DNA from 4 places in the Fundidesulfovibrio magnetotacticus genome. Region 1 is predicted to be linked to each of the others. Evidence: predicted binding sites of a transcription regulator. Region 1 holds the regulator's gene; each other region holds the start of a gene.
What was found. The regulator sigma-54, encoded in region 1, starts transcription at its own class of promoters, with help from an activator protein. The targets are predictions, from matches to a motif close to CTGGCACGGNNNNTGCTT.
Positions count from the first base shown of each region.

Region 2: NNJEOMEG_RS06240 (anion permease) is a predicted target of sigma-54. The motif match lies at 1,365-1,382, and genes of this name have one in related genera.
Region 3: flgB (flagellar basal body rod protein FlgB) is a predicted target of sigma-54. The motif match lies at 1,903-1,920, and genes of this name have one in related genera.
Region 4: NNJEOMEG_RS19250 (TadE/TadG family type IV pilus assembly protein) is a predicted target of sigma-54. The motif match lies at 2,594-2,611, and genes of this name have one in related genera.

Region 1 is NZ_BLTE01000014.1:119,510-123,662, reverse strand. Features, by position in the region: gene NNJEOMEG_RS15030 (PTS sugar transporter subunit IIA) at 50-502, opposite strand; gene hpf (ribosome hibernation-promoting factor, HPF/YfiA family) at 502-1,041, opposite strand; gene rpoN (RNA polymerase factor sigma-54) at 1,082-2,521, opposite strand; gene NNJEOMEG_RS15015 (KdsC family phosphatase) at 2,806-3,366, opposite strand; gene pyrG (CTP synthase) at 3,423-4,153, opposite strand, start outside.
Region 2 is NZ_BLTE01000004.1:123,451-127,603, forward strand. Features, by position in the region: gene NNJEOMEG_RS06235 (sigma 54-interacting transcriptional regulator) at 1-1,257, opposite strand, end outside; gene NNJEOMEG_RS06240 (anion permease) at 1,452-2,888, shown strand; gene mdh (malate dehydrogenase) at 2,919-3,851, shown strand; gene ttdA (L(+)-tartrate dehydratase subunit alpha) at 3,905-4,153, shown strand, end outside.
Region 3 is NZ_BLTE01000006.1:52,778-56,930, reverse strand. Features, by position in the region: gene fliF (flagellar basal-body MS-ring/collar protein FliF) at 1-607, opposite strand, end outside; gene fliE (flagellar hook-basal body complex protein FliE) at 633-965, opposite strand; gene flgC (flagellar basal body rod protein FlgC) at 976-1,413, opposite strand; gene flgB (flagellar basal body rod protein FlgB) at 1,415-1,828, opposite strand; gene NNJEOMEG_RS07875 (tetratricopeptide repeat protein) at 2,219-2,791, shown strand; gene NNJEOMEG_RS07870 (IMP cyclohydrolase) at 2,960-3,571, shown strand.
Region 4 is NZ_BLTE01000027.1:22,327-26,479, forward strand. Features, by position in the region: gene NNJEOMEG_RS19230 (acyltransferase family protein) at 1-13, opposite strand, end outside; gene NNJEOMEG_RS19235 (EF-hand domain-containing protein) at 180-458, opposite strand; gene NNJEOMEG_RS19240 (TadE/TadG family type IV pilus assembly protein) at 478-981, opposite strand; gene NNJEOMEG_RS19245 (vWA domain-containing protein) at 991-2,181, opposite strand; gene NNJEOMEG_RS19250 (TadE/TadG family type IV pilus assembly protein) at 2,162-2,545, opposite strand; gene NNJEOMEG_RS19255 (pilus assembly protein TadG-related protein) at 2,776-3,918, opposite strand; gene NNJEOMEG_RS19260 (TadE/TadG family type IV pilus assembly protein) at 3,935-4,153, opposite strand, start outside.

The DNA.
Region 1 (4,153 bases):
GCGTCCGTTTGCGTGACGAAGCCGCCGGCCCTCACGGGGCCCGGCAGGTTCACGCGTGGCTGGAAAGCACCTTCCAGAGAGCCTCGTGGTCGGCTGCGTCCAGGAAGGAGCGCCGGAAGCCCTCGTCCGAGAGAAGCCGCGAGATCTGCGCCAGGATGCGCAGGTGCATGCCCGCCACGTGTTCGGGCGCGAGCACCAGGAAGAAGATGCGGCAGGGCTTGTGGTCCAGGGATTCGAAATCGATCCCCGCACGGCTGCGCCCGGCCACGATGACGATCTCCTTGAGCGAATCCATCTTGCCGTGGGGAATGGCGACGCCGTCGCCGATGCCCGTGGTGCCGAGATTCTCCCGGTCCATGAGCACGCGCAGCGCCTTTGCCGGGTCCACGTCCGGGAAGGCGGCGGCCACGGGGGCCACCAGCTCCGCGAGAACGTCGGGCTTGCCCCCGGCCGCCAGGTCCTCCAGGACGAAGTCCTTGCGCAGGTATTCCCCCAGGCGCATCAGAGGGAAACCCCAGGATCGATCAGGCCGTAGTCGCCGTTCTTACGCTTGTAGAGCACGTTGACGCGCTCGGTTTCGGCGTCGAGGAACACCAGGAATTCGTAGTGCATGGCGTCGAGCTGCTCGGCGGCCTCTTCAACGCTCATGGGCTTGGGGCTGTACTTGTCGGATTCCTCGATGGCGTGGACCTTGCCCTCGGTGGTGAAGCTCACCACGCCCATGGTCACGTCGCCCTGGGTGGCCTTGCGGCGGTCCTTCATCTTCTCGCGCAGCTTGCGCAGCTGGGCGTCGAGCTTGTCCGTGATCATGTCGATGGTGGAGTACATGTCGTCGGAGCGCTCGTGGGCCGAGATGTGCATGGCGTCGGCGTCGATGACCACGTCGGCGATCTGGCGGGTCTTTTCAACGGAAAGAGTGACCACCACTTCGGCGTTGTCGGAATTGCTCATGTACTTGGAGAGCTTGTCGAAACGCTTGGCAGCATATTCCTGCAGGCCGGGAGACGGCTCGAAGTTCTTGAAATTGAAAGCGATATTCATGATGACCTCCGGGGGTGACGCCGCGTGGCGGCGGATTTGACTACAAAACGTCCTTGCGCTTCGAGGAGGACTCGATGCCCATGGCCATGCGGTACTTGGCCACAGTGCGCCGCGCGATGTTCACCTGCAGGCGCTGCTTGAGAATCTCCGCGATCTGTTCGTCGCTGGTGGGCTTTTTGGGGTCCTCGGCCGAGATGAGCTGTTTGATCACGGCCTTGACCGACTCCGAACCCACCGAGGAGCCGTCGTCGAGTTCCAGCGCCGAGTTGAAGAAGAACTTGAGCTCGTAGATGCCGTGCGGGGTGGCCACGTACTTGCTCGTGGTGATGCGGCTCACGGTGGATTCGTGCATGCCGATGTCGTCGGCCACGTCCTTCAGGATCAGGGGGCGAAGCCGCGTCACGCCGTCCTCGAAAAACTCGCGCTGAAATTTCACTATGGATTCGAGCACCTTGAACAACGTGCGCTGGCGCTGATAGAGGCTCTTCATCAGCCACTGGGCGCTGCGCATCTTGTCCTGGAGATATTCCTTTTCCTTGTTGGCGCTGGAACGGCCCATGTCCTCCATGTAGTAGGGGGAAAGCTGGAGCTTGGGCAGGCCGTCCTCGTTGAGCACGATCACGAAGTCGTCTCCGTATTTGTACACGAACGCGTCCGGGCTCACGTACACCGGGTCCGGCGAGCTGAAATGCGAGCCGGGCATGGGGTCGAGCGTCTGGATGATCTCCAGATACTCCTTGACCTCCTCCATGCTCAAGCGGAACTTTTTCGCCAGGGGCTTGTAGCGCTTCTTCTCCAGGTCTTCCAGGTGGTCGCGCACGATCTCCAGGAGCACCGGGTCCGTGTAGCCGTACACCTCCAGCTGCACCAGCAGGCACTCCTGGGGCGAACGCGCGGCCACGCCCACGGGATCGAGCCGCTGCAGCACCTGGATGACAACCTCCACCTCTTCGGGAGTGACCGCAAGCACCTGGGCGAGTTCCTCCGCGCTGGAGCGCAGATAGCCCCCGGAGTCGAGGTTGCCCACGATCTCGTCCGCGATGGCCTGCTGCCGCGCGTCCAGGGGAGAAAGGCTGATCTGCCACGCCAGGTGGCCTTCCAGCGAGGGCTTGGCCGTGAGCCTGGCCTCGAAGGACATGCCCTCCTCGGGCGTCTCGTGCTCGCGCACCGTGGCCTGGCGCGAGGTGGAAGCGAAATCGCCCAGGTAGTCGTCCCACTCGGCCGTCTTCATCAGCTCGCGCTGCATGGCCCCCTCCTCCTGGGTGGGGTCGGGGGCGTGGGAGTCCTCGGCGATGGTGGGCTCGGGCCGCTCGTCGTCGAACTGGGTCTCTTCGAGCAGCGGGTTCTCCATGAGCTCCTGCTGCACCGTCTCCACCAGCTCCAGACGGGAAAGCTGCAACAGCTTGATGGCCTGCTGCAACTGGGGCGTCATCACCAGCTGCTGCGAAAGCTTGAGTTGCTGCCTGAGCTCAAGTGCCATCGTGCTGTCGTCTCCTTGTGGATTGGACCGGGCGGCTAGCAAGAAGAATGCCGGACGCCCGCCTAGCCCGGTGGTTATGCACCAAAACCGAACCGGAAGCAAGACTTGACGGCTTTTTCCGTGAAGCGCCAAGGACGGCGGGGGCGGACGAACGGGCAGTCCGGGGAGAACCTTCCGGCGCGCAAAGGGCTTCGCCCTCCGCACTCCCGGGTGGCTTCGCGGGTTTCACCGGGTTCTGCGCGGCCGGACAGGCGGCCATCGCCGCATTTCGCCCGACGTATCGGCTACAGGGCGATGTCGCGCCAGAGGGCTTCGCGTTTTCCCTGGGCGGTGAGCAGCAGGCGCACGGCGTCGCGCACCGCGCCGTGCCCTCCGGGCAGGCGGGAGACCCAGGCGGCCAGGCGCAGGATTTCGGGCTGGGCGTCGGCGGGGGCCATGGGCAGCCCGGCCCGTCGCATGGGCGCGGCGTCGAGCCAGTCGTCGCCCATGTAGGCCAGGTGCGGGAAGTCGAGGCCGCGCTCGGAGAGGATGCGTTCCAGGACGGGGAGCTTGCGCAGGTGGCCGCCGTGGAAGGCCGTGACGCCAAGCTGCCGGAGCCGCTCCTCGGCCTGATGGTTGGGCAGCCCGCTCAGGGCGGCCACTTCGATGCCCGCGCGCTCCAGGAGCTTCAGGCCCATGCCGTCGGGGATGGAGAAGCACTTGAGGGACTGCCCTTGCTCGTCCAGCCAGAGGCGGTTGTCGGTGAGCACGCCGTCCACGTCGAGCACGAGCAGGCGCACGTCGCGGGCCAGGGCCAGGGCGCGGCGGCTGAGGCCGGGGCGCGCGGGGCGTTTGAAGGGTCGCATGAGGGGGGAGAGGAAGGCCCCGTCGGCCGGAGAAGGCCGACGGGGCGCAGGTTTTATTACGATTCCCGCTGGGTCTTGGCGGCCCGGATGAATTCCCGGAAGAGCGGGTGGGGCTTCATGGGGCTGGACTTGAATTCCGGGTGGAACTGGCAGCCCAGGAACCAGGGGTGCCCGGGCAGCTCCACGATTTCCACGAGGGATTCGTCGGGAGAGAGCCCGGAGAAGACCATGCCCTTCTCGGCCATGCGGGCGTGGTAGGCCTTGTTGAACTCGTAGCGGTGGCGGTGGCGCTCGTCGATCTGGGCCTTGCCGTAGGCCTCCATGGCCTTGGTGTCGGGCTGAACCACGCAGGGGTAGGCGCCCAGGCGCATGGTGCCGCCCATTTCGGAGTCCATGTCGCGCTTTTCGATCTTCTTGGTGCGGAAGTCGTACCATTCGCGCATGAGGTAGATCACGGGATCGGGGCTCAGGCGGTTGAATTCCTCGGAGTTGGCCTCGGTGAGCCCCAGGACGTTGCGGGCGAACTCGATGCAGGCCAGCTGCATGCCCAGGCAGATGCCGAAGAAGGGGATCTTGTTCTCGCGGGCGTGGCGGATGGCGGCGATCTTGCCCTCCACGCCGCGCGAGCCGAAGCCGCCGGGGACGAGGATGCCGTCGAGTCCGGCCAGGCGCTGGGCCACGTTGGCCGAAGTGACCTCCTCGGAGTTCACGTAGAGCAGGTTCACGTGCACGCCGTTGGCCACGCCGCCGTGGATGAGGGCCTCGTGGAGGCTCTTGTAGGCCTCCT
Region 2 (4,153 bases), on a different contig from region 1:
GAAGATGGTGCCCCCGTGGGCCAGCTCGAAGAGCCCTGGCCTGCCCTTCTGGCTGGCCCCGGTGAAGGCCCCGGGCACGTAGCCGAACAGCTCGCTCTCCAGAAGCTGGCCGGGCAGCGCCGCGCAGTTCACCGCCACGAAGGGGCCGGCCCGGCGCGGGCTCGCGTTGTGGATGCCCTGGGCGAAAAGCTCCTTGCCCGTGCCCGTCTCGCCATGCAGGAGCACCGTGTCGCCGGTGCGCGCGTAGTCCCTGGCCATGGCCACGGCGTGGGCCAGGGCAGGGCTCTCCCCGTGCGCGTCCTCCAGGCGCGCCGTGGCCACGTGGCCCGAGGCCAGGCCGCGCAGGCGCAGGGTGGCCTCCAGCTTGCGGATCTTCTGGGCGTCGTGGATCGTGGCCACGGCCCCCACCGTCTCGCCGCGCACGGTCAGGGGCAGGGTGCCGCAGAGCAGCTCCTGGTCGAACACGCGTTCGATGCGCGCGGTCTCCGGCCGCCCGGCCGAAAGCACCCGCTCCAGCCCGGAGCGCGGCCACACCTCGTCCACGGGACGCCCCAGGGCGTCGGACTCGGTGAGGCGCAACAACCGCCCCGCCACGGGGTTGCACACCGTCACGCGGCCCGCGCGGTCCACTGCCACGATGCCGTTGTCCGTGGAGGTGAGCACGGCGCGCAAGAGCGAGTTCTTGGCCTTCTCCACCGAGCGGCCGTGGGCGATGCGCTTGGCCTCGCGAACGGCGGCCAGGATGCTGGCGGGGCTGGGCTCCACGGGCTGGCAGGGGATGCCCAGACGCGCGGCGTAGAGCGCCATGATGTAGCCGCCCACCACCATGTCCGCCCCCCGCTCGCGGGCGGCGAGCAACGCGGGGACGATGCCCTCCTGGGTCTCCCACTCCACCACGTCCACCTGCGCGCCGAGCATGCGGCCCAGTTCGACGGCGTTGTCGGACATGGGCGGGAAGGCCACCACGGCCACGCGCCGGGCGCGCTCCCGGGCCTTGTGCAGGGCCGTGAGGAGGTCGAGGCTGGAGGTGGAGATGTCCACCACCGAGAGGTCGGGCAGGGCGTCCTGCACGCGGCGGGCCGTGGCCCCGCGCGAGATGACCACCTCCACGCCCCGGTCGGCCAGGGCGCGGGCGGTGTCGGCCGCGCCGTCCATGAGACCCTCGGCCAGGAGCACGTCGGGGTGTTCGGCGCGCAGGATTTCCCGGGCGGCTTCCTGCATGCGGGGGGTGAGGGCGATGAAGGCGATGGTCTGCATGGCAGCCTCCGTGCAACACTCTGCGACATTCTGCGACGGAATGCACCATAAACGTTTCATTGCTGCGACATCGTGCGAAATGGCCTTGAAATCATTGTGCTTACTATCTGGAACGGTTTCTGCTGCAAGGCCTCCGAGGGAAACGGGACCCGCAACCCGGACCGCCGACGGGCGGCCGCAACGAGGAGGAGCGCATGAAACTGGACTGGAAGGCCATCGTGCCCGTGGCCATCGGCTTGGCCATCTGGCTCGTGCCCACGCCCCAGGGGCTGCAGCCTTACGCCTGGCAGTATTTCGCCCTGTTCACGGCCGTCATCGCGGCCCTGGTGCTGGAGCCCATCCCGGCTGCCGCCGCTGGGCTCATGGGCATCACCCTGGCGGCGGCGCTCAACCTTGTGCCCGCTCAGGCGGGCGTGGCCCCCACCACGGCCGACGCCCTGCGCTGGGCGCTATCCGGCTTCTCCAACGGCACGGTGTGGCTCATCTTCGTGGCCTTCATGTTCGCCATGGGCTACGAGAAGACGGGCCTGGGTCGGCGCATCTCCCTGGTGCTCATCAAGAAGCTCGGGCGCTCCACCCTGGGCCTGGGCTACGCGGTGGCCCTGGCCGACCTGGCCCTGGCCCCCTTCACCCCCTCCAACACCGCGCGCTCCGGCGGCGTGATCTTCCCCATCATCAAGAACATCCCGCCCCTCTACGGCTCCACGCCCGAGAGCGGCGCGCGCAAGATCGGCGGCTACCTCATGTGGACCGCCCTTTCCGCCACCTGCGTCACCAGCACCATGTTCCTCACGGCCCTGGCCCCCAACCTGCTGGCCCTCTCGCTCCTGGAGAAGACGGCCAAGTTCACCTTCACCTGGAACGAGTGGTTCCTCTCCCTGGCCCCGGCCTGCATCATCCTGTTTGCGGCCCTGCCCTACCTAGTCTACGTGATCTATCCCCCCGAGATCAAACGCAGCGACGACGCACCCCGCTGGGCCGGGGAAGAGCTGGCCAAGATGGGAGCGCTCACCCGCAAGGAAATCACCATGGCAGGGCTGGCCGTGTTCGCCCTTGTGCTCTGGATCTTCGGGGGCAAGCTCTTCGACGCCACCACCGTGGCCCTCATGGCGCTCTCGCTGATGATCCTCACGGGCGTGGTCACCTGGGAGGACATCACCGGCCACAAGACCGCCTGGAACGTGCTCTGCTGGTTCGCCACCCTGGTGGCCCTGGCCGACGGACTGGGCAAGGTGGGCTTCCTCAAGTGGTTCGCGGCCCTGGCGGCGGGGGCCATGTCTGGCTTCTCCATCAGCGCCCTGATGCTGGCCCTGGTGCTGCTGTTCTTCTTCATCCACTACATGTTCGCCAGCCTCACGGCCCACACCACGGCGCTGCTCCCGGTGATCCTGGCCACGGCCATGGGCATCCCCGGCATTCCCATGAAGACCTTCGCCATCCTCATCTGCGCCACCCTGGGGCTCATGGGCATCCTCACGCCCTATGCCACGGGGCCGAGTCCGGTGTACTACGGCTGCGGCTACATCACCCGCAAGGAGTTCTGGACCCTGGGCTTCGTCTTCGGCGTGATCTTCATCGGCGTGCTCCTGGGCGTGAACTTCCCCTATCTGCTGATGCGCGGGGCATCCTAGGCCGCAACAATCAACGAGGGGCATGAAACAATGAACGGCAAGATCACCGTGTTCGGGGCGGGCAACGTGGGCGGGGCGGTCACCCGCAGGCTCATCGAACGCAAGCTCTGCAAGAAGGTGGTGCTGGTGGACCGCAGCCCGGGCAAGGCCCAGGGCGTGGCCCTGGACATCCTGGAAGCCAGCCCGGTGGACCTCCTGGAGCCGGTGTGCCTCTCGGGCGAGAACCTGGAGGAGACCCGCGACTCCGACGTGGTGATCGTCACCGCGGGGGCCAGGCGCACCGAGGGCATGACCCGCGACGACCTCCTGCGCGTAAACGCCCAGATCGTGGGCGAGTGCGTGGCCAAGGCCGCGCGCTACAGCCCCTACGCCTTCCACATCATCGTGAGCAACCCGCTCAACGCCATGTGCCACGTGGCCATGCGCGCCGGGCAGATCCCGCCATCGCGCATCACCGGCATGGCGGGCATCCTGGACGCCTGCCGCTTCCAGTACTTCATCGCCAAGGAGTTGAACGTCTCGGTGGAGAACGTGCAGGCCATGGTGCTGGGCGAGCACGGCGAGGACATGCTCCCCGTGCCGCGCTACTCCACCGTGGCGGGCGTGCCCGTGGCCGAGATGATCCCCCCCGAGCGACTGGCCGATCTGGTGGCCCGCACCCGCGACGGCGGGGCGGAGATCATCAGGCTCATGCAGACCAGCGCCTTCTACGCCCCGGCCTCGGCCGTGATCCAGATGGTCTCGGCCGTGGTCATGGACAAGCGCAAGATCCTGCCCTGCGCGGCCTACCTCCAGGGGGAATACGGGGTGACGGGGGCCTTCATGGGCGTGCCGGTGAAGCTGGGGGCCAACGGCGTGGAGCAGATCGTGGAGATCGAGCTCTCCGACCAGGAACGCCAGGCCCTGGGGGCGAGCGCCGACAAGATCAAGCAGCAGCTGGCCGTGCTGGGCCAGGCCTGCTGAACCGGCAAAACGAACGCCCGGACGCGTCCGGGCCAGCGAAAAGGAGCTTGCTGATGGACAAGCACGAGGCCCAGAGGACCCTGACGGACCTCATGGCCCGCTTCACGGGCTACGTGGGCAAACGCCTGCCGCAGGACGTGCTGGACAGGCTGGCCGAGCTGCGCCGGGGCGAGGACAGCCCCCTCGCACGGGTGGTGTACGACTCCATGTTCGAGAACCTCGAGGCCGCAGACCGCCTCGACAGGCCCTGCTGCCAGGACACGGGCGTGATCCAGTATTTCGTCTCGGCCGGTGCGGGTTTC
Region 3 (4,153 bases), on a different contig from region 1:
CCTCGACGCTCATGGCCACGAAGTTGACGATGCCCTGCACCTGCTTGGGTTCGAGCTTGCCGCCGTTTTTCAGCGTGAGCACCACCGAGGCGCTGGGCTTGCGCTGCTCCTCGATGAAGAGGCTCTTCTGGGGCAGCACCAGGTGCACACGGGCCTTCTCGATCTGCGGGAACTCAGAGATGGTGCGCGAGAGCTCGCCCTGCAGGGCGCGCTGGTAGTTGATGCGCTGCACGAAGTCGGTCTGCCCCACCTTGGTCTCGTCGAAGATCTCGTAGCCCAGGCCCGCGCCGCGCAGCTTGCCTTCGCCCGCGATGCGCAGCCTCGTCTCGCTCACCTGGTCCACGGGCACCAGCACGGTCTGGCCGGCGTCTTCCAGGCGGAAGGGGATCTTGTTGGCCTTGAGGGTCTCCACCACGCGGTTGGCGTCGTCCTGGCCGAGCTTGGAGAAGAGCACCTTGTAGTCGGGCTGGTTGAACCAGAAGATCATCAAGGCGAAGGCGGCCACCACGGAGACGGCCACACCCGCGAAGAGGATGCGCTGGGCCATGGTGCGGGCGGACCAGAAGCGGGTGGCCTGATCCCAGAGGGATTTGATCACGGTGGACATGGCGGACTCCTATTCTTCCTGGAGGCTAGAAGGGCATCTTGACCAGTTCGCGGTACATGTCGAGGACCTTGCCGCGCACGGCGCTGGTCATGGACATGGCCACCCCGGCCTTCTGAAGCTGGATCATCAGCTCGTGGACGTTCTGGTTCTCGCCTGTGGCGAAGGAGGCCACCATGCGGTCCTTCTTGAGCTGTTCGGCGTTCACTTCGGCCACGGAGTTCTTGAGGGTGTCCACGAAGCCGGTCTGGGACGCGCCGGAACCGACGGCGCCCTCCACCTGCTTCTGGATGGACATGCCGCCCTGGGTCTGGCCCATGGCGGAGCGGTAGGCGTTGAGGGCGATGGGGCTGATGGCCATGGCGAACCTCCTAGCGTCCGATTTCCAGGGCCTTGTTGTACATGGCCTTGATGGTGTTCACGCTGGTGGTGTTGGCTTCGTAGCCGCGGGTGGCCTGGATCATGTTGGCCATCTCTTCCACCACGTTGATGTCGGGGTATTGCACGTAACCGTTCTGGTCGGCGTCGGGGTGCCCGGGCTCGTAGACCTGCTTGGGCGGGCGCTGGTCGGCCACGATGCCCGTGACGCGCACGCCCTGCAGCTCCTGGGTGAGCGCGGCGTTCATGGCCTTGCCGAAGGGCGTGGCCTGGGTGGACTGCAGCGCCACGGACTTGCGCTGGTAGGGCCCCTGGCCGTCCATGGTGCGCGTGGTCTTGGCGTTGGCCAGGTTCATGGAAATGACGTTCATGTAGGTGCGCTGGGCCGTGAGGGCCGAAGCGCCGATGTCGAGGGCTGTCATGAAGTCCATGTTACTTGCCTCCGTCCATGATGACCTTCTGGATGCCTTCGAAGCCCTTCTGCATCACGGTGGTCAGCGAGTTGTACATGAGCGAGTTCTTGGCCATGGCCGCCATTTCCTTGTCCAGGTCCACGGCGTCGGCTCCGTAGATGGTGCGGGGCTTGAACTCCTTCACCACGTCGGCCTGGTAGCCGTTCACGTCGTAGGGGCCCGGCACGTGGGCGGCGTTGGTGCGGGTGACGGCGGTCTTCATCTCCTGAGTGCCCACGGCATCCTGGAGCGCGCCCTCGAAGTCGATGGAGCGGGCCTTGTAGCCCGGGATGTTCATGTTGGCCAGGTTGGACATGACGAGGTTTTGACGCTCGATGCGCAGGTCCATGACCTTGGCGATGAGGTCGGTGTTGGCTCCGTAGATGTCCGGCATGGCGTATCTCCTTGTGGGGCGGCCGTTTTTGCCCGGTGTCCCGGGGGTGGGTGCGTCCGCCTCCCGCCACAGGATAGCAACTCCCGTTCCAAAAGATCATCAAGCTGGAATTGTTGATCCTTTATATGCCGACCCAGGGGTGGCACGCCGTCTGCTCTCTGCTCCCGGACGGGCCTCGCCCACGGCGGAATTTGCCTGATTCGGCGGTTGGCACGGCACTTGCTAGGTGAAATCCGCGGGCTTGCCTGTCCCCGGGAGGGACGACTTGCAGGGCGGCGCCGTCTGATAGGGGAGAAGGGAAGCCAGGAGGGTCTTCCCGACGCGAAAGCGAACAATGGGCGCGATGCCGGGGGAGACAGCGCACGCGCCCGCCCACTGGAGGGGAACGTCATGAGCGGTCATCTGGATTATGAAATCAACAAGGAACTGGGCGAGTGCTACCTGTTCATGGGCGACCTGGACAAGGCGGAGGAATACTACCGCAAGGCCATGAACTCCAACGGCATCCACCCGGACCCCTACATGGGCCTGGCCACCATCGCCGTGCACCGTGGAGATCTTGACGCGGCCTTCGGCTTCTATCGCAAGGCCGCCAACGTGGAGGCCACCGACAAGTCCCTCTCGGGCATGGCGCTCATCGAGATGGAGCGCGGCGAGCACGAGGCCGCCTTCGGCCACTTCGCCCAGGCCCTGGACCACAATCCCGAGAACATGGTGGCCCTCTACAGCCTGATCCGCCTGGGACACGCCATGGACCGCGTGGACGAGGTGGTGCCCCACCTCGAGGACTGCCTGGCCGTGGACCCCCTGAAGCACGACATCCGCTACTCCCTGGCCGGCTGCCTCATCACCGCCGGACGCCCCGAAGAGGCCCGGGAGCACCTGGAGCGCATCCTCCAGCAGGAGCCCTCCTACGCGCGCGCAGTCGAACTCAAGGAGCATCTGGAGGCCCAGGCCGCCTAGGCCCGAAACTTTTCCGACCGAATCTCCCCTCCCCCATTGGTTCCCGGTCCGGTCCGCTCCCGGCGGCCGGACCGGGAATCAACTCCTCGCTCGGGGAGGACGGAGCAAGATGAGAGGTTGCCAAGCGCCGGGTCTTTTGGCACTGCCAAGCCAAAAAGCGAGGCAGCCATGGAACTCTTGCCCATCCGCAGGGCCATCCTCTCCGTCACCGACAAGTCCGGCCTGGCCGAATTCGCGGCCTTCCTCCACCAGCACGGCGTGGAGCTCGTCTCCACCGGCGGCACCAAAAAGGCCATGGCCGACGCGGGCCTGCCCGTCACCGCCGTGGATTCCGTCACCGGCTTCCCCGAAATGCTCGGCGGACGCGTCAAAACCCTGCACCCCCACATCCACGCGGGCATCCTGGCCGACAAGGACGACCCCGAGCACCTGAAGACCCTCGAGGCCTTCAAGCTCCAACCCTTCGATCTCATCTGCGTCAACCTCTACGACTTCGCCAAGGCCGCCGCCTCCGGGGCCAACCTCAAGCAGGCCGTGGAACAGATCGACATCGGCGGCCCCACCATGCTGCGCGCCTCCGCCAAGAACCTGCACTCCATTCTGGTGGTGCCCTCGGCCGAACACTACGCGCGCGTCACCGCCGAACTGTCGGCCAACGCCAAGAACGGAACCCTCCACGCCCCCCTGGCCCTGCGCCGCGATCTGGCCGTGGACACCTTCCGCCGCACCTCCGCCTACGACGCCATGATCTCCGACTACCTCGGGCGCGCCCCCCAGTAGCCGCGCCGTTCCCCGGAAAACCCCCGCAAGGCCCCGCACGCCGGACACCCGGCGCGCGGGGCCTTGGCGCGATGCCGGCTGCCGTCGCGGAGAATGGAAAAGGCCGCTGGAGGAATAGCCTCCGGCGGCCTAAGGGCTACGCCCTTAGGAATCCCTTTTTGCTTCGCGGGTTTCACCGGGTAAGCCGGTGTTTATGGGGGCGGCCAGTCTCCAGACGCCCGGACAGCAGCAGACACCCGCCGGGAACGCGCTCAAAGCAGCGCTTATCCCGGCGGACTGCCATCGTCGCAAGCGACGATGAACAAGGAATTATCCTCTAAATTCCAAGAAACGGATCTTGCTCGAAAAGCTGGCGCGAAGCGCCACGGCCCCCCGCGCGGGGATTCGCGGCTTTGCGCGAATTCCCGCGCGACAGGCGGCGCAGCCGCAAAGGTCTTGCAAGCGGGAGCCGGGCCTCTGCACGGGGAGAACCCGCGGACCGATTTGAAGACGATCCGCAGGCTCTCCCCGTGCAGAAGCCCGGCTCCGGCAACACAGTCCTTCCCGGTGAAGCCCGCGAAGCAATTGCCGGGTCCAGGGGGG
Region 4 (4,153 bases), on a different contig from region 1:
GGGCGTGGTCCATGGGGTGGTGGTCGCTGTCCCTGCCTTTATCCGTGGGGCGTGGAACGCACAAGCCCCCGGGACCAACTCCCGGGGGCTTCCCCCGTGCGTTCGGGCCGTCCTCGCGGGGGCCATCGCGCCGGGCGCGATTCCGCGCGCGCCCGGTGCGTGGACCCCACGGCCCGAAGCTACTTTTTGTAGGCCGGCTTGACGGCCAGGAACTCCTCCTTGGTCACCACCTGGTCCTTGTTGGCGTCCATGCCCTGGAAGTCGGCTGTGGCTTTCTGCTGGTCCGGGAACACGGCCAGGTATTCGGGCAGGGTGACGAAGCCCTTGTTCTGCGGGTCGATGAGGTCGTAGCCGCGCAGGTCGTCCCCTTCCTGGCCGTGCGCGCGGGGCGCGGCGAAGAGGATGGCCAGGAGGGCGGCCAGCGCGGCGGCCCAGGCGACGAGGCGTTGGATGGTCATGGCATGTCTCCGTTGGCCCCTAGTAGGGACAGGGCCGCCAGGGTTCGTTGACCATGCGGGTGGCCTGGCGCATGGTCATGGCCTGGGACCAGGCCGACGCGCCGTTGGTGGGGTCGAGCATGTCGCCCAGGGGCGTGACGGGCGTGTAGACGTAGTTCACGTCGATCTGGACGGTGTCGCAGGGGCCGCCCGGGTCGCCTTCCCGGGCCGCGCCCGAGGCGGAGAGTCCGGCCCAGCTGGAGACCTTCACGTTCACGTCGATGCCCCGGGAGTCGGCGGCCACCTTCTTGGTTGCGGCGATGATCTGGGCCATGCGCGTGCCGTCGATTTCGCCCTGGCCGGTGGTGGCGAAGCGCGCGCCCAGCTCGGTGGCCTTCTTGAGGGTGAGCCACACGGAGAGGGCGTTGCTGGTCTCCAGCACGCCGATCATGAGCCCGGTGACCAGCGGGGCCACCAGGGCGAACTCCACGGCCGAGGACCCTGCCTCGCCCAGGAGCCTGCGCAGTCTGCGGATGGCGTTCATGGCGTGCTCCTACTTGATGAGCCGCAGCCCGAGCTGGCGGCCGATCTTCTTGAACATGTCGTCGATGTCGCTGGAGGAGGGCGCGTCGTAGTAGTGGTCGTTGGTTCCGGGCTTGGAGGAGGCCACGGTCTTCATGAGGTTCACGTCCGTGGAGTCGGATGTGCCGAAGCGGATGGTGAAGATCTCGATGCCCGCGTCCTTGGCCAGCTGCGCCTCGGAGAGCATGGCGGTGTTGAGGCAGCCGCCGTCCTCGCAGTGGCAGGTCTTCACGTTCATGCCGTAGTAGGCGTTGTACCAGTAGTTGTTGGGGTCGGAGGTGTCTCCGTACTGGCCGCCGCACTTGCCGTCCTCGTTGTCGCCGTCGGTGAGCAGGATCATCACCTTGCGGTACTTTTTGGCGTCGCCGCCCTCTGTGTAGGGGGCTTCGGGGGTGAGCACGTGGCGTCCCCACTTGATGCCTTCGGAGATCACGGTGCCCGAGGCGGTGCCGGTGGCGGTCATGGAGTTGATGGCGGTGGTGATGGCCGCCTTGTCCGTGGTGAGCGCCTTGATGTAGGGGATGGAGGTGCACGAGGAGCTGTTGGTGGTGTTCACGGTGCCGTCGGCGTTGCGGCATCCGGCGGCCTTGCCGTCCACGTTCGCGGGCACGCGCACCTTGCCCCGGAAGGGCACAAGGCCGATCTTGGTGGAGGGCGCGCCGGTGTTGGGCATCACCAGGTTGACCATGTTGGTGGCCGCCTGGCGCACCTTGGTGATGGGCGTGCCGGACATGGAGCCCGTGTTGTCGATCACGAAGACGATCTCCAGGTTGTTGTAGCCCGCGCAGGCGGTGCAGTCGATCTCCTTGTCCCCCACGCCCAGCACCGTGGCGAAGGTGAGCTTCACCGTGGCCTTGCCCTCCACGCAGACGCTTCGCACCTCCGTGCCCAGGGTGAGGCTCTTGATGGAGGCCTCGCCGTAGTTCTGGACAAGGGATTTCTCCGCGGCCTGGCGCACGCGGTTCTGGGAGAGGTCCGGGTCGTAGGGCAACTCCAGGCTCCCGGCCAGGGCGGCGGCGTCCACGGCGGCCTGGAGCTGGTTGTTGGCCTTGTAGAGCAGGCCCTCGTCCACCACGAGCCCGGCCGCGCCGGCCAGGGCCAGCGCGCCCACGGCCACCAGGGTGGCCGTGGAGCCCCGCTCCTCACTGCAGAGGCATGACAACCTTCGAAGTGATCGTAAGCGGGCCGTTGTTGAGCGCGTCAATGAAGTCGCCAGAGAGAGAACTCGGTTGATAGGCATAGCTTACCTCCACGGTCGCGGTCTTCGCGCCCGTGTCCACGGACTTGCTCACCTGCAGATCCGAAGGGGGCAGGTCTTTCGTGAGGTTCTGGACCAGGGCCTGCACCTTGGAGTCGCTGCCGGAGCGCAGGATCTCCCGTGCGCCCTCGCGGGCGGCCTCCTGGACGGTGAAGAAGGTCTTGAGCATCACGGACCCCTCCCACACCGACACCGACAGGGCCACCAGCACCGGAATGATGATGGCGGCCTCCACGGAGGAAGAGCCTGATTCGTTGCGCAGGTTCATGGCGGTCTCCTCTTCGCTGGCGCGTCGGCGCGCCCGGCGTGAGGCGCAAAGCAAGGCGCGTGCCGGGCGGGGCGGGCGAGGGGGGTGCGGGTCCGGGGGATGGCGCGGGGCGGGGGTCCGCGCTCCGCGTGGCCGGGAGGGGGCCGTGGGCCGCGAGCGGGGCCGGGTTCAGGAATTGTGGATCGCGAAGGCCTCCCTGATCCATTGATCGTGGAGCGCCCGGGCGGGCTTCAGCGGGTGGAGTCGCGCGTGAGGCTGATGCCCCAGAGGGTTCCGCAATTGCCGCCGGCCCCGCGCACGGGGGACACGGCCGTGGCGTTGACGAAGCGTCCGGTGACGTCGCCCGCGCCGTTGATGCCCTCCACGAACACGGCCCCCAGCTGGTAGACCACGATGGTGTTGCGCCCGGACGTGGGCGGGTCGCGGGGGTCGAAGAAGGTGATGATGCCCACGCGGGGGCTGGCCATGGAGTCCGGGTAGGTGCTGCCCCTGACGGAACTGGTGGAAGCGTCCCAGTAGGCCCCCGGGTCCTGGGCGATGAGGTCCTGGATGCCCTGTTTGGTGGGGCCCACCATGTTGCCGGGCTCCAACTGGAGGAAGTCCTGCACGGTGACGTCGGTGTTGTTGGCCCCGGTGCATCCGGCGATGTTGTCGCGGTAGGCGGAGCCGCCCGTGACGGGCTGGCCGGAACCCACGGGGGGCAGGTCCACGGGGCTGTACTGTCCCGGGGCGATGGTGGCATGGGGGGCGCCGGTCTTGAGCACGATCTGCGTGCCCACGTCGCCCGGGCCGTAGCCCTGCACGTTGATGGAGGCCATCTCGCAGGGCACTTGCGTGTCGAGCACGCCGTTGTGGTATTTGGCCTCGCCGCAGGTGTCGTTCCAGGTGAACTTGGTGGGCACGCTCCAGGGCTTGATGCAGCGCGACGTGGTGGAACAGAAGATTTCGGCCCGGGCCGTGGCCGACACGTCGGAGGCGTTGAGGCCCAGCACCGGCCCCAGGAAGAGGCGCACGGGGTTGCCGCGCGCGGCGGTGAACCCGGCCGTGACCTCCACCCAGCCCGGGATGTTGAGGTTTACGGAGACGTCTCCCTGCGTGAGGGCCAGGGCGGGGTTGTCGCGGGCGTCGATGTTGGCCCGCCCGAAGGTGACGGCCTCGGCCCGGATGCGCGCCAGGTCCTGGCCGTAGGAGACGAGCCCGGCGGCGCCGGCCAGGGCGGCGGCGTCCACGGCGGTCTGGAGCTGGCTGCGTTTCCAGCGCAGGTAGCCGTAGTCCACCGCGAAGGCCCCCATGCCGCAGACGGCCACGAGAAGCAGGGCCGCCAGCACCGAGACGGAACCGCGTTCGCCGCGCGAGGGTGTGGCGTTGTCCATGTCGGACTCCTGGTTGTCAGCGCCTGCGGGCGGTTGCCTGGGCCGTGAGCTCCACGAAGCCAGGTATGGCCGCGCCCCAGGGGATGATGGGCAGGCCGCGCAAGTCGAAGGTCGCGTCCACGCGGATGGCCGTTCCGGGGGGCAGCTGCTGGAAGTTGGCCGTGACGGCCACGCCCAGGCGGCCGGAGTCCTGTCCGGCCTGTTGGACGTAGGCGCGCATGAGGGGCTCCGGGGC